DNA from 3 places in the Thioclava sp. F1Mire-8 genome. Region 3 is predicted to be linked to each of the others. Evidence: riboswitches for the same ligand, from Rfam matches in the RefSeq annotation. Region 3 holds a riboswitch; each other region holds the start of a gene.

Region 1 (4,276 bases), on a different contig from region 3:
GAAAGAGCCGCTGCCGGAAATGGCGGCGGTGCAAGCGGCGCTGGATCAGGCGCGCGATTGGTTCGATCTGCAACATCGGCTGCGGGATGCGGGCTTCGTGCTGCGGCTTGCGGGCGGGGGCGCGCTGGGTCTGCATGCCTGGCCGACGAACCGCTTCCTGTTGCTGCTCGACGAGATCGGGCCGAGCCTGACGGAGTTGGTGCTGCGCTTCGCCGCGCCGTTTCCGGGGGACGATGGCGGCCGCACCAAGATCGTCGGCGCGAGGTCTGGGCAGGGCGCGGCGGAAACGATGACGGCACAGGCTGCCGCCGCCGAGTATGCCGCGGCGCAGGCGGCGGGGGCGCAAGCCGTGCCGGAGGAGAAGGCGGCCAAGGCGACCGAAAAGACCGGCGGTGCAGAGACACAGCCCCCAGAGGCGGCGAAGGCCGAACCGCCCGCGCGCGGGTTCCTGCGCCTGTCGCCAGCGTTGCTCGCGAAACTGCGGGCTGCGGCGAACCCGCGAAACGCAGCCTGATCGCGCGCGGAGGCCTTTGCGTTACGCTGACCTAGCGCAGCACCTTGTCGGTGGGCCAACTCAGCGTGGTCTCGGTGCGGATCGTCTTGGTCTCGTCCGCGCCCAGATCGAAGCGCCATGCGAGCACGCCGCGGCGATGGTCGTAATCGGTCTCGCTCGCGGGCGGGGTCGCCTTGGTAGTGATTTTCAGGTCTTCCTGTTCGGAATAGGGTACCCGGTCGATCACCCGCATCGGCCAGCCTTTGTCCGTCAGGTTCTTCACCTCGATCTCGACGACTTCGCGGCGCTCGTTCGACTTGGAAATGAAGCCGCTATCGCCCTCCATCGTGTCGGGCATGCGGCGGTCCACGCGAATGCCCTCGATCGGCCCGAAGCCCAGCGTCAGGTCATCCCCTGCCGCCACCATCGGCAGATGCGACTGGCCGACCAGCGCGCCATCGGCATAGAGGTTCGCGGGGCCGGGCAACAGGATCTCGCCGGTCTCGTTCTTGCCCTCGGCCACGCGATAGGCCTGCGGATCGGTCAGCGGGGCGGCTTCGGCGAAGACCTCCATCGGGAGGGTCTTGGAATCGAGGCTCAGGCGGAGATCGTCGACCCCGTCGCGCAGATCGACCGCGCTCGGGTAATGGTAGGTCACCGTTTCGCCCTGCATCTGAAGATCGGCGCGGTCGCTGATCGCTGCTTCCGCCATCGGCGCGGCGGCGCCATCCGATGCCGCGAGGGAGCGCTTCATCGGCACCGGTGCGGGCGGCGCATCCGGGTCGCCGATGTGCGCGAGGCGCGGATAGACTTCGCCCGGCTCTGCGCGCCCGCCGGGGCGAGCGGTCGAGAGCGTCAGGTCGACGTTACGCCAGTCCTCGCCGGTGGCCTGATGGACCGAGACGAAGCGCTCCATATCCACCGCGCCCTTGTCTCGGTCGAGCCGCAGATCATAGGAGGGCTCCCACCCGGCATTGTTAACGTAAGAGGTGATCGTCAGCCTGCCCGAGCCCTGCACCTTCGCGCTGAGCATCTCTCGATCTTTCGCCGGGTTCAGCAGCGCATCGAGCGCCGCTCGCGCCTGCTTCACCGCCTCTTTCGCGGGGTCGAGCGCGGCTTCCGCGCGGCGCGCTTCCGCTTCGGCGGCGATTGCGCGTTCGGTGGCCGAGAGAATCTGATCCTCCACCATCTGCGCCAGCGCGCGCAGCTGTTCGGGCGCGGTGACCTGCGAGTCGGTGTTCTTGAGATATGTGATCTGGTCGCGCGCGGCCTGCGCCTTGGCGCGGATCACGGCCACCGCGTCTTCCTTTTCCGCAAGGGCTTCCTTTGCAGAGGCCAGCCGGTCACGCGCAGCCTTCACCGCCGCGCTTTCGGTTCCGCTGGTCGCCGGCGCGCGCCCTGAGATCAGGCTCACCGCGCCGATCTGCACACCGTCACCCGACACCCGCAGCGTCGAGATGTCGGTGCCTTCGGGAAACCCCGGAACCAGCAGGTCATGGCTGCCCTCGGGCGCCTTCACCTCCACCTGCCGCACCACCTGCGCGCCCTGCGGAAAGAGCGTCACGGCCGTGATCTTGCCCGGCACCTCGATCGTGTCGGCCAAGGCGGGCAGGGCGGTCGCGGTCATAAGGGCCGCCGTGAGGGTAATGCGCATCGGTTCCTCCCAAATCCGTTCCGGATCGAGCCTGCGTCGCCCCGCGCGCAGTTGCAAGCCATTGAAATCCGGCGCGGGTCGTCACTGGCGGGAACTCGCCAGAGCGTCCGGGCGCGGATCAGGGGCGCGGTGCCTACTTGCCCTTGCGTCCGAAGCCCCGCGCGCTTAGGTTGCGCCCTACCTCGGGGTGCCAGCGCAAGGCTGGCTGAGATGCGATCCGCGCGAACCCGTTGAACCTGAACCGGTTAAGACCGGCGGAGGGAAGGTAGCCGGATAGTCCGGCCCCACTCCGCCCGGCAAGCCCAAGGAGTGAGGCATGAAAACCCACCTGATGCTTGCGGGAGCCCTGAGCCTGATCGCCACGATGGCGGCGGCCGAGGACAAGCCCGTGCTCACCGTCTATGCGCCTGATTATTTCACGAGCGAATGGGGCCCCGGCCCCGCGATCGAGAAGGGGTTCGAGGCGACCTGCGATTGCGATCTGAAATTCGTGTCGGGCGATGTGCTGCCGCGCATCCTGCTCGAAGGCGACAAGACCTCCGCCGATGTCGCGATCGGTCTGAACACCGACGTGACCGCGAAGGCGCGCGCCACCGGCCTGTTCGCCCCGCATAACGAAGACACCTCCGACCTGACCATGCCGGTCAAGTGGAACGATCCGATCTTTCTGCCCTTCGACTGGTCTGAACTGGCCTTCGTCTATGACAAGACCAAGCTGAAGAACCCGCCCACGAGCTTCCAGGACCTGCTGGATGCGCCCGACGACGCCTACAAGATCGTCATCGAGGATCCGCGCAGTTCGGTCGCGGGTCTGTCGTTGCTGCTCTGGGTGAAGGACATCTATGGCGACAAGGCCGAAGAGGCGTGGACGAAGATCGCGCCCAAGGTACTGACCGTGACCCCGGGCTGGTCGGAAGCCTACGGCATGTTCACCGATGGCGAGGCGGATATGGTACTGAGCTATGTCACCTCGCCCGCCTATCACATCATGGCCGAGGACGACGACTCCAAGGCCGCCGCGATCTTCCCCGAGGGGCATTACTTCACCCCCGAACTGGTCGCGCAGCTCAAGACCTCGAAACATCCCGAACTGGCGCAGAAATTCATGGATTACGTGCTCAGCCCCGATTTCCAAGGCATGATCGCGACGGCGAACTGGTCCTTCCCGGCGAAACTGCCCCACGATCAGCTGCCGGAAGTGTTCCAGAAACTCCCGATGCCCGACAAGACGCTCTATCTGGGTGAGGCCGAGGCCGAGAAACTGCGCGGTCCGGCGCTGGACGAATGGCAACGCGCCTTCTCCAGATAAGAGGCACGCCCATCTGGGCGGTGCTGGCGGGTGCGGCTTTGGCCGCGCTTGTCCTTGGCACTTTGGCGGCAGTGGCGCTCCGGGCAGGCGGGCTGACCGGCTTGCGCGAAACCGATCTCGCCGCGATCCGCTTCACGCTCTGGCAGGCGGCGGCCTCGGCGCTGATCTCCTGCGCGCTGGCGTTGCCGGTCGCCCGTGCGCTGCATAGCCGCCGCTTCGCCGGGCGCGGACTGCTGATTTCGCTCCTGGGGGCTCCCTTCATCCTGCCGGTGATCGTCGCGGTCTTCGGGCTGATCGCGGTCTTCGGGCGGCGCGGGCTGGTCAATGCGGCCCTCGCCCCGCTCGGCATCGATCCGATTTCGATCTACGGCGCGGAGGGCGTCATCGTGGCCCATGTTTTCTTCAACCTGCCGCTTGCGACCCGGATGATCCTGCACGGCTGGGAGGCGATCCCGGCCGAGCGGTTTCGCCTTGCCGCGACCCTCGGCTTCGGCCCTGCGGAGGTCACGCGTCACCTCGAACGTCCGATGCTGCGCAGCGTGCTGCCCGGGGCGTTCCTTGCGATCTTCCTCGTCTGCCTGACGTCCTTCGCGGTGGCCCTGACCCTTGGCGGCGGGCCGCGCGCGACCACGGTGGAGCTGGCGATCTATCAGGCCTTCCGCTTCGATTTCGACATGGGCCGCGCGGCGAGCCTTGCGCTGGTGCAGGTCGCGATCTCGGTCGCGGCGCTGCTGATCGCGGCGCGCGCCACCCTGCCGTCGAGTTTCGGCGCGGGGCATGATCGCCGCGCCGCGCCGATCCCGCAGCTGTCCGGCGGGAT
Region 2 (4,276 bases), on a different contig from region 3:
CGGCGAGGCGATGAATTACTGCCTCGCGTCGCCCGGCGTGAACATCCTCTCGACCTATCCGAGCGATCTCGGCGGCGATTACGCCTACATGAGCGGGACTTCCATGGCGACGCCCTATGTCACCGGCGCGGTCGCGGTGCTCAAGAGCGAATTCCCCGAGCTGACAGGTCAGCAAATCGTGCAGATCCTCGAGAACAGTGCGACCGATCTCGGCGCGGTCGGCATCGACCGGGTTTATGGCTGGGGAGAGCTCAATCTGCGGCAGGCACAGGCACCTGCCGGGACGCTGAAAGTCGAGACGACCAGCTCTCTCGACGGCCCCTCCGTGCCCGCCGCCCTAAGCGCGATCAGCGCAAGCCGCGGCGTGGCCGGGGCCCTGCGCGCGACGCTCTCCAACCAGCGAATGATCGTCACCGATGCCTATGATCGGGGCTATCATGTGCCGACCAGCAGCTTCGTGGCGGATTACGCGGATGCCAGCGCCGCCCGAGCCGCGACGGAAGCCTTCGCGATGGGACGGACGGATGCGATCAATCTGAGCGCGGGCACCGGCACCTTGTCACTGTCGCGCGGCGACGGTTCCGCGATTGCCGGAACAGGCTGGGTCGACAGCGCCGCGATGGCCGCGCCATACCTGAAATCTTTCGATGCCACATCCGCGCTGCATTACGAAATCGGCCTCGGCGGCGGGCTGTCGGCGTCGATTTCGCAGGCAGGCGGCGGGGCTGGCGATATCACCTCGCATTACATCGCCGGCTCGCTCAGTGCCCGGTTTGGCGCCGGCAAGCTCTCGATGACCGTCGGCAGCCTGCATGAAGGCGGCGGCTTCCTGGGAACCTCGGTGGGCGGCGCGTTCGGTGGCGGCCTGTCCAGCGATACCCGCTTCGTTCAGCTCGGCATGAACGTCGCCCTCGGTGACGGCACCTCTCTCGCGTTCACCGCGGCCAATGGCAGTTCGAACTTCTCCGGAGACGGTTTGCTTCGCTCTGGCAACGGGCTGCACTCGAACGCCTATGCCGTGGGCCTGAGCAAGACAGGGTTTCTGTCCGGCGATGATCGTGTCTCCATCGGGATTTCGACGCCGATCTCGCTTGCTTCGGGCAAGATGACGATGAGCGTGCCGACCGCCGTCGGGGCCGCCGTCGGAAACGCCCGCTCCGACAAGGTGGTGATGACGACCTCCTCGGTGAATATCGAAAGCGCAGCACCTCAGCCCGACCTTCAGTTCGGCTATTCGCGCACGGCGGGGATCGGTCGTCTCGGCGCGGGGCTTGTCTACGAACCCGGGAAGCGTTCAGCGATGGGGGTTTCGCTGGGATGGACGGCGCGCTTTTGAACCGCTGACGCCGGGCGCGCCGATCACGACCGCCGGATGTCGCGCGGACGCGCCTTGCCAGGTTCGCACTTCGCTCCTACAACAGGATCACGCAGGGGAGTCCCGCTTAGGGGACTGAGAGGCTGACAGGGTGAAAACCCGGTGACGCGACCCTTTGAACCTGACCCAGTTGATACTGGCGTAGGAAGCTAGGCGCGCAGACCGGGAAGAGTCTTTCTATCGTTGCGGGCCATGACAAAAGGCCGTTCGGCCTTTGGTTTCCCAAGCGTCTCTCAATTGGTGTCCTTTGAGATTGAATGCTTGAGGAGCACCGAAACGATGAACATCCCCAACCCCAAGATCACCACCGGTCCGCTGCCGGCGTCGCGCAAGATCTACGTCGAGGGCGCTTTGCATGAAGGTCTGCGCGTGCCGATGCGCGAGATCGCCGTGCACCCCACTGCCGGGGAAGCACCGCTGCCGGTCTATGACAGTTCGGGCCCTTACACCGACCCCGAGGTCACGACCGATATCAATGCCGGTCTCGCGCCGCTGCGCCGGGCATGGATCGAGGCGCGCGGCGATGTCGAGCGATATACCGGGCGCGATGTCCGGCCCGAGGATAACGGCTTTGCCGAAGGGGCGCGGCTGATGCCGGAATTCCCGGTCAGGCGGCAACCGTTGCGGGCCAAGGGCGACCGCGCGGTGACGCAGTTGGCCTATGCCCGCGCAGGCATCATCACGCCCGAGATGGAGTTCGTCGCGATCCGCGAGAACCAGCTGCGCGAGGCCGTAGGACCGCGCGACGGGCAGGACTGGGGCGCGAACCTGCCCGATTACGTGACGCCGGATTTCGTGCGCGACGAGATCGCCGCAGGCCGCGCGATCATCCCGGCCAATATCAACCACCCGGAATCCGAGCCGATGATTATCGGGCGCAATTTCCTCGTGAAGATCAACGCCAATATGGGCACTTCCGCCGTCACCTCCTCGATGGAGGAAGAGGTCGACAAGCTTGTCTGGGCGATCCGCTGGGGCGCCGACACGGTGATGGACCTCTCGACCGGGCGCAACATCCACAACACCCGCGAATGGATCGTCCGCAACAGCCCCGTGCCGATCGGGACCGTGCCGATCTATCAGGCGCTGGAGAAGGTGAACGGGATCGCCGAGGACCTGACATGGGAGGTCTTCCGCGACACGCTGATCGAACAGGCCGAGCAGGGCGTCGACTACTTCACGATCCATGCCGGGGTGCGTCTGCACATAGTGCCGATGACGGTGGAGCGCGTCACCGGGATCGTCAGCCGGGGCGGCTCGATCATGGCGAAATGGTGCCTGCATCACCACAAGGAGAGCTTCCTCTACGAGCATTTCGAAGAGATCTGCGACATCTGCCGGCGCTACGACGTCTCGTTCAGCCTCGGCGACGGGCTGCGTCCGGGATCGATCGCGGATGCCAACGACGCCGCGCAATTCGCCGAGCTGGAGACGCTGGGCGAACTGACGAAGATCGCCTGGGCGAAGGACTGTCAGGTGATGATCGAAGGCCCCGGTCACGTCGCGATGCACAAGATCAAGGAGAACATGGACAAGCAGCTGGAGTGCTGCCACGAAGCGCCGTTCTACACGCTCGGTCCGCTGACCACGGATATCGCGGCGGGTTACGACCACATCACCTCGGGGATCGGGGCGGCGATGATCGGTTGGTTCGGCTGCGCGATGCTGTGCTACGTCACGCCGAAGGAACATCTGGGCCTGCCCGACCGCGACGACGTGAAGACCGGCGTGATCACCTACAAGATCGCCGCCCATGCCGCCGATCTGGCCAAGGGGCTGCCCGGCGCGCAGCGGCGCGACGATGCGCTGAGCCGCGCGCGTTTCGAGTTCCGCTGGGAAGACCAGTTCAACCTCTCGCTCGACCCCGATACGGCGCGGGAATTCCACGACGAGACGATGCCGAAAGAGGCCCACAAGGTCGCGCATTTCTGCTCCATGTGCGGGCCGAAATTCTGCTCGATGCGGATTTCGCACGACATCCGCGCCGAGGCGCAGAAAGAGGGGATGGAGAGCATGGCCGCCAAGTTCCGCGAAGGCGGGGAGCTTTATGTGCCCCTCAAGGGGTCGGGCGAATGATCACCATCGCAGGCGGCGGCCTCGCGGGGCTGTCCTCGGCGCTCGAACTGGCGCGCGCCGGGGCTGCGGTGCGGGTCTTCGAGGCGGCAGAGGAGATCGGGGCGGGCAGTGTGTCGCGCTATGCGGGCGGGATGCTGGCGCCGTGGTGCGAAGCCGAAAGCGCCGAGGAGGCAGTGGTCACGCTGGGCGCGCGCGCGGCAGACTGGTGGGCCGAGATCACGCCGGTCACGCGGCGCGGCACGCTGGTCCTCGCCCCTCCGCGCGACAGTGCGGAACTGACGCGCTTCGCCCGCCGCACCTCCGGCCATCGCACGCTCGATCAGGCGGCGATCACCGAGATGGAGCCGTCCCTCGCGGGGCGGTTCGCACGCGGGCTGTATTTCGCGGAGGAGGCGCATCTCGACCCGCGCCGCGCGCTGCGCGATCTGGCGCGGGCCGCGCGTGACGCCGGGGTCGAGATCGTGTTGGGAACCCCGGCCCCCGCGCAGGTGGATCTCGGTTGCACCGGCTTTGCCGCCGACCTGCCTGACCTGCGCCCGGTGCGCGGCGAGATGGCCATCCTGCACTGCCCGGAGGTCGAGATCACCCGCACCCTGCGCCTGCTGCACCCGCGCATCCCGCTCTATCTCGTGCCGCGCGGGCAGGGCGTCTACATGATCGGCGCGACGATGATCGAAAGCGCCGCGACGCGCCCGATCACGCTGCGCTCGCTGACCGAAATGCTCAGCGCCGCTTTCACGCTGCATCCCGGCTTTGCCGAGGCGAGCGTGATCGAGACCGGGGCAGGGCTGCGCCCGGCCTATCCCGACAACCTGCCCCGCCTCG
Region 3 (4,276 bases):
GGTGCACCGGCCCGTGCCCCGACCCGACAGTCAGCCGATCAGCTGCCGCAATCGCCGCGCTCAGATACGCCTTCGCGCGCTGGGTGGCCTCCGCGAGCGGCACCCCTGCCCCGAGCCAAGTCGCCAGCGCCGAGGACAGGGTACAGCCTGTCCCGTGCGTGTTGCGCGTCGCTATGCGCGGTGCGTCAAGCCAGAGCTCTTCCTGCGCCGTGACCAGCAGATCCGGGCTTTGGTCGCCTTGCAGATGGCCGCCCTTCAGCAGCACCGCACGCGGCCCGATCTCGCGCAGCGCATGGGCTTGATCGCGCATTTCATCAAGCGTCGTCGCCTCGGCGCAGCCCAGAAGATCGGCGGCCTCGGGCAGGTTCGGCGTGATCAGATCGGCCCGGGGCAGCAGGCTGTGCAGCGCGGTCACCGCCGCCTCTGCCAGCAGCCGATCGCCGCCTTTCGCGACCATCACCGGATCGAGCACTACCGGACAGTCGAGCCCGGTCAGCCTCTCGGCCACAGTCTCGATGATCGCGGCATCGCCCAGCATTCCGATCTTGATCGCGTCGATACGAACGTCTTCGCGCAGCGATGCCAACTGAGTTGCGATCAGCGCCGTGTCGCACAGGCTCACCGCCTGCACGCCGCGCGTGTTCTGGGCGGTCAGCGCGGTAATCACGCTCATCGCGTAGCCACCATTGGCGGAGATGGCCTTGATATCGGCCTGAATGCCCGCCCCGCCCGATGGGTCGGAACCCGCGATGGTGAGAATATTGGGGATCATGTGTCGCTCCATGCGTTGCGCAGGGTTCGGGTGGCGCGCGCCATGTCAGGGGCACGCGAGATGGCGGAAATCACTGCGAGACCGGCACCGCCCGCCGCGCGGATTGCGGGCGCGTCAGTGGCAGTGATCCCGCCGATCGCGAGGCAGGGAAGATCGGTGCGCGAGACGATCCGGGCAAAGCCTGAATGGCCGATCGGGGCGGCATGGTCGGGCTTCGAGCCGGTCGCATGGATCGGACCGACGCCGAGATAATCGATGCCGGGAGGAACGGCGGCGATCTGCGCCTCGGTCTCGATCGAGAGGCCTAGGAGCATGTCGGGCCCGATCCGGCGGCGGATCGCGGCGGGGTCGCCATCGCTCTGGCCGATATGCAGCCCGGCGGCCCCAATCTCGATGGCCACCGCGACCCTATCGTTCACGATCAGCGGCACGTCATAGGGGGCAAGCGCTTCGACCAGCGTCCGGGCCAGCGCGGCGAATTCCGCATCGGGGAGCGTCTTGTCGCGCAGCTGCACCCAGCCCGCGCCGCCCTCAGCCGCAGCGATAGCCTGCGCGACCACGGGCTGCGGGGCGGCCGGGTCGGTGACGAAACAGATGGACGGGATCATCATGCGGATTCGATCCGAGCTCCGGCGCTCAGCGCCTCGGCGTCGATCGCATAGAGCGCATCGAGGAACGCGACCTGAAAGCTTCCCGGGCCTGAGGCACTCGCCCCGGCGCTCTCCCCGGCGAGCCCGAAATAAGCCAGCGCCGCGACGACCGCCTCGAAGCGAGGCTGTCCTGCGAGAAACGCAGCCACCAGACCGGTCAGCGAACAGCCCAAAGCGGTCACGCGCGGCATCATCGCATGGCCATTGGCGACCCGCGCAGCGCGCTCCCCATCCGTCACAAAATCGACCGCGCCGGTCACCGCAACCACGGCCCCGCTCATCCGGGCCAAGGCCCGTGCGGCGCCTTCCGCGGTCTCGACACTCTCAGTGGAATCCGCCCCTTTCCCCGCGCCAGCCTCGCCCGCAAGCGCAAGGATCTCCGACGCGTTGCCGCGGATTGCCGTCGGGCGCAGTTCCACGAGCCGCGCACCGAGCGCACGCCGATAATCCGTCGCGCCGACCGCGACAGGGTCTAGCACCCACGGGGTTCCCTGCGCGCTCGCGACCTTGGCCGCCGCCGCCATCGCCTCCGCCCAGGGCGGCGACACCGTGCCGATATTGATGCTGAGCGCCTGCGCGAGTCCGGCGAACTCGGCCGCCTCCTCGCGCGCATGCACCATCGCGGGCGAGGCGCCGGAGGCGAGCAGAACATTCGCCATCACGTTCATCGCGACGTAATTGGTGATGTTGTGAACGAGCGGCGCGGTCTGCCGCATCGCCGCGAGATATTGTCCGGGATCTTCCATCGCTCTCTCCTTGGCTGCGGGCATCAGGAGAAGTGCGAGGGGCAAAGGCGGGAACGCGCCTGACCGTCTCACGCGCCTCCCTCCGCCGGCATTATCCGGTTCAGGTTCTAAGGGTTCGTCTCAGCCCGGTTGCCCGAGCGCCCCTGTCGCTTCGCTCCGAGAGGTGACAGCCTTCGCGCCGCCCGTCAAGCCGGGTCAGACGAGGCGCCCACAGCTTCGCCGCGATCAGCATCCAGCGCATATCCTTGAACGGCGGAACCATTCTGGTCGCCGTCATATGTCAGGCCGGAAAGAGCGAAGATACCGGCGTCGTTTTCGGATCCGCTTTCCCATCCGAAACATGCTCGGTGCAGACCCGTCTGCCTGATGCCCGCAAAGCAGAATGGAACAAAGGCACCTTGCATCCGTTGGGGAACCATATCCCCCACCGCTCCGTCCCAGCATTATTGAGCGAGGTTTTTTAGCATGAGACGTCTAGACACGCATTCCGGAACGGCCCTGACCGGCCTCGTTACCGCCCTTGTCCTCTGCGCGAGCGCAGCCTACCCGGGCTCTTCGGACCAGCAGGCCCTTTTCACATCCAAGCAGGCATCGTCAGGCCACGACGTGTACAAGAAGCACTGCGCCGATTGTCATGGCAGCGATCTGATGGGGGATGCAGGCCCGGCACTGGCGGGCAAGAAATTCGCCGACAGCCTCGATTACAGCGGCATGACCGGCAAGCAACTATACGACTTCATCGCGAAGCACATGCCCAAGGATGACCCGGGCGAGCTGACCGACAAGCAGTATCTCCAGACATTCGCCTATCTGCTTTGCAAGAACGGTTTCAAACCCGGGGACAGCGCGATCGACCAGAAAGCGATCGATGCGATGGACCTGCAGCCGTTGCCGGACTCGTCGCAGTCATCCTGCGACTGACCCGACCGCCGCGGCTGATCATTTCAAGAGAGGAGGACCGAACATGGCACATTTGCCACCATTCACCGCGACCTCGCGAGGCGCCGTCCGACCTCTGATCCTGTCCGTATGCGTGGCGGCCCTGCCGGCACTTGCGCACGCGAAGCAGAGTGACGAGATCCAGGGCACGAGCGACACGAACCGCGCCCAGATGAAGGAGCTTCCCGCTTCGGCGAATGTCGCTGTCGACGACAACGCGATGCGATCCGCCAAGGACAACAAGTCCGATTGGTTGCTGCATGGCCGGAGCTACAGCAACCAGCGCTATTCGCCACTCGACCAGATCACGACGGACAATATCGACAAGCTGCACCCGGTTGCCTTGGTGCAGACCGGAAAGGTCGCCAGCTTCGAGACCACGCCGATCGTCGTCGATGGCGTGATGTATATCTCGACACCGATGGTCGATAACGAGATGACGGTCATGGCCGTCGATGCCGCAACCGGCGAGACGTATTGGAGCACGACCTATGACGTCTCGCAGGTCAAGACCTGCTGCGGCCCGGTGAACCGGGGCGTGGCCGTGGGTTACGGTAAGGTCTACATTGCGACGCTCGACGCCAATCTTCTCGCGCTCGACGCGAAGACAGGCAAAAAGGTGTGGAAGACCAATCTCGCAGACCCGCAAGCGGGGTTCTCGGAAACGATGGCGCCGCAAATCTATGACGGCAAGGTGATCGTCGGCAGTTCCGGCGGCGAATGGCCGATCCGCGGCTTCGTTGCCGCGATCGATGCGAAGTCGGGCGAGGAGGTGTGGCGCTGGCACGCGACGGATCCCGACACGTTCGAAGGCGACTCGTGGAAGTCCGGTGGCGGCATGGTCTGGACGACCCCCGCAATCGATCCGGAGCGAAACATGGTGATCTTCAGCACCGGCAATCCGAACCCCGACCTCGACGGCTCTAGCCGCAAAGGCGACAACCTCTATACCGACTCGATCGTCGCGCTCGATGCCGATACCGGCAAGCGCAAATGGCACTATCAGGAGGTCAAGCACGACGTCTGGGATTACGATGCCGTCAGCAATGTCGTGCTCTTCGACGCCAAGGACTCCAACGGCAACGTCGTTCCCGCTGCGGGCGAGGCCGGCAAGGTCGGCTGGCTCTATGTGGTGAACCGCGAAACCGGCGATCTGATCCGCAAGTCGG

Evidence for each region. Region 3 has a riboswitch for thiamine pyrophosphate ahead of thiM (hydroxyethylthiazole kinase). Riboswitches for the same ligand answer to the same signal wherever they lie in the genome.
Region 1: linked by a shared signal. The riboswitch ahead of thiB (thiamine ABC transporter substrate binding subunit) and the one ahead of thiM (hydroxyethylthiazole kinase) in region 3 are both predicted to bind thiamine pyrophosphate.
Region 2: linked by a shared signal. The riboswitch ahead of thiC (phosphomethylpyrimidine synthase ThiC) and the one ahead of thiM (hydroxyethylthiazole kinase) in region 3 are both predicted to bind thiamine pyrophosphate.

The regions. Positions count from the first base shown of each region.
Region 1 is NZ_NBNY01000004.1:140,737-145,012, forward strand. Features, by position in the region: gene B6V75_RS14300 (hypothetical protein) at 1-514, shown strand, start outside; gene B6V75_RS14305 (DUF4139 domain-containing protein) at 546-2,147, opposite strand; TPP riboswitch at 2,321-2,427, shown strand; gene thiB (thiamine ABC transporter substrate binding subunit) at 2,464-3,456, shown strand; gene B6V75_RS14315 (thiamine/thiamine pyrophosphate ABC transporter permease ThiP) at 3,432-4,276, shown strand, end outside.
Region 2 is NZ_NBNY01000007.1:18,757-23,032, reverse strand. Features, by position in the region: gene B6V75_RS17865 (S8 family peptidase) at 1-1,336, shown strand, start outside; TPP riboswitch at 1,420-1,540, shown strand; gene thiC (phosphomethylpyrimidine synthase ThiC) at 1,655-3,451, shown strand; gene B6V75_RS17855 (FAD-dependent oxidoreductase) at 3,448-4,276, shown strand, end outside.
Region 3 is NZ_NBNY01000001.1:1,635,152-1,639,427, forward strand. Features, by position in the region: gene thiD (bifunctional hydroxymethylpyrimidine kinase/phosphomethylpyrimidine kinase) at 1-772, opposite strand, end outside; gene thiE (thiamine phosphate synthase) at 769-1,383, opposite strand; gene thiM (hydroxyethylthiazole kinase) at 1,380-2,168, opposite strand; TPP riboswitch at 2,229-2,323, opposite strand; gene B6V75_RS07555 (cytochrome c) at 2,634-3,089, shown strand; gene B6V75_RS07560 (PQQ-binding-like beta-propeller repeat protein) at 3,133-4,276, shown strand, end outside.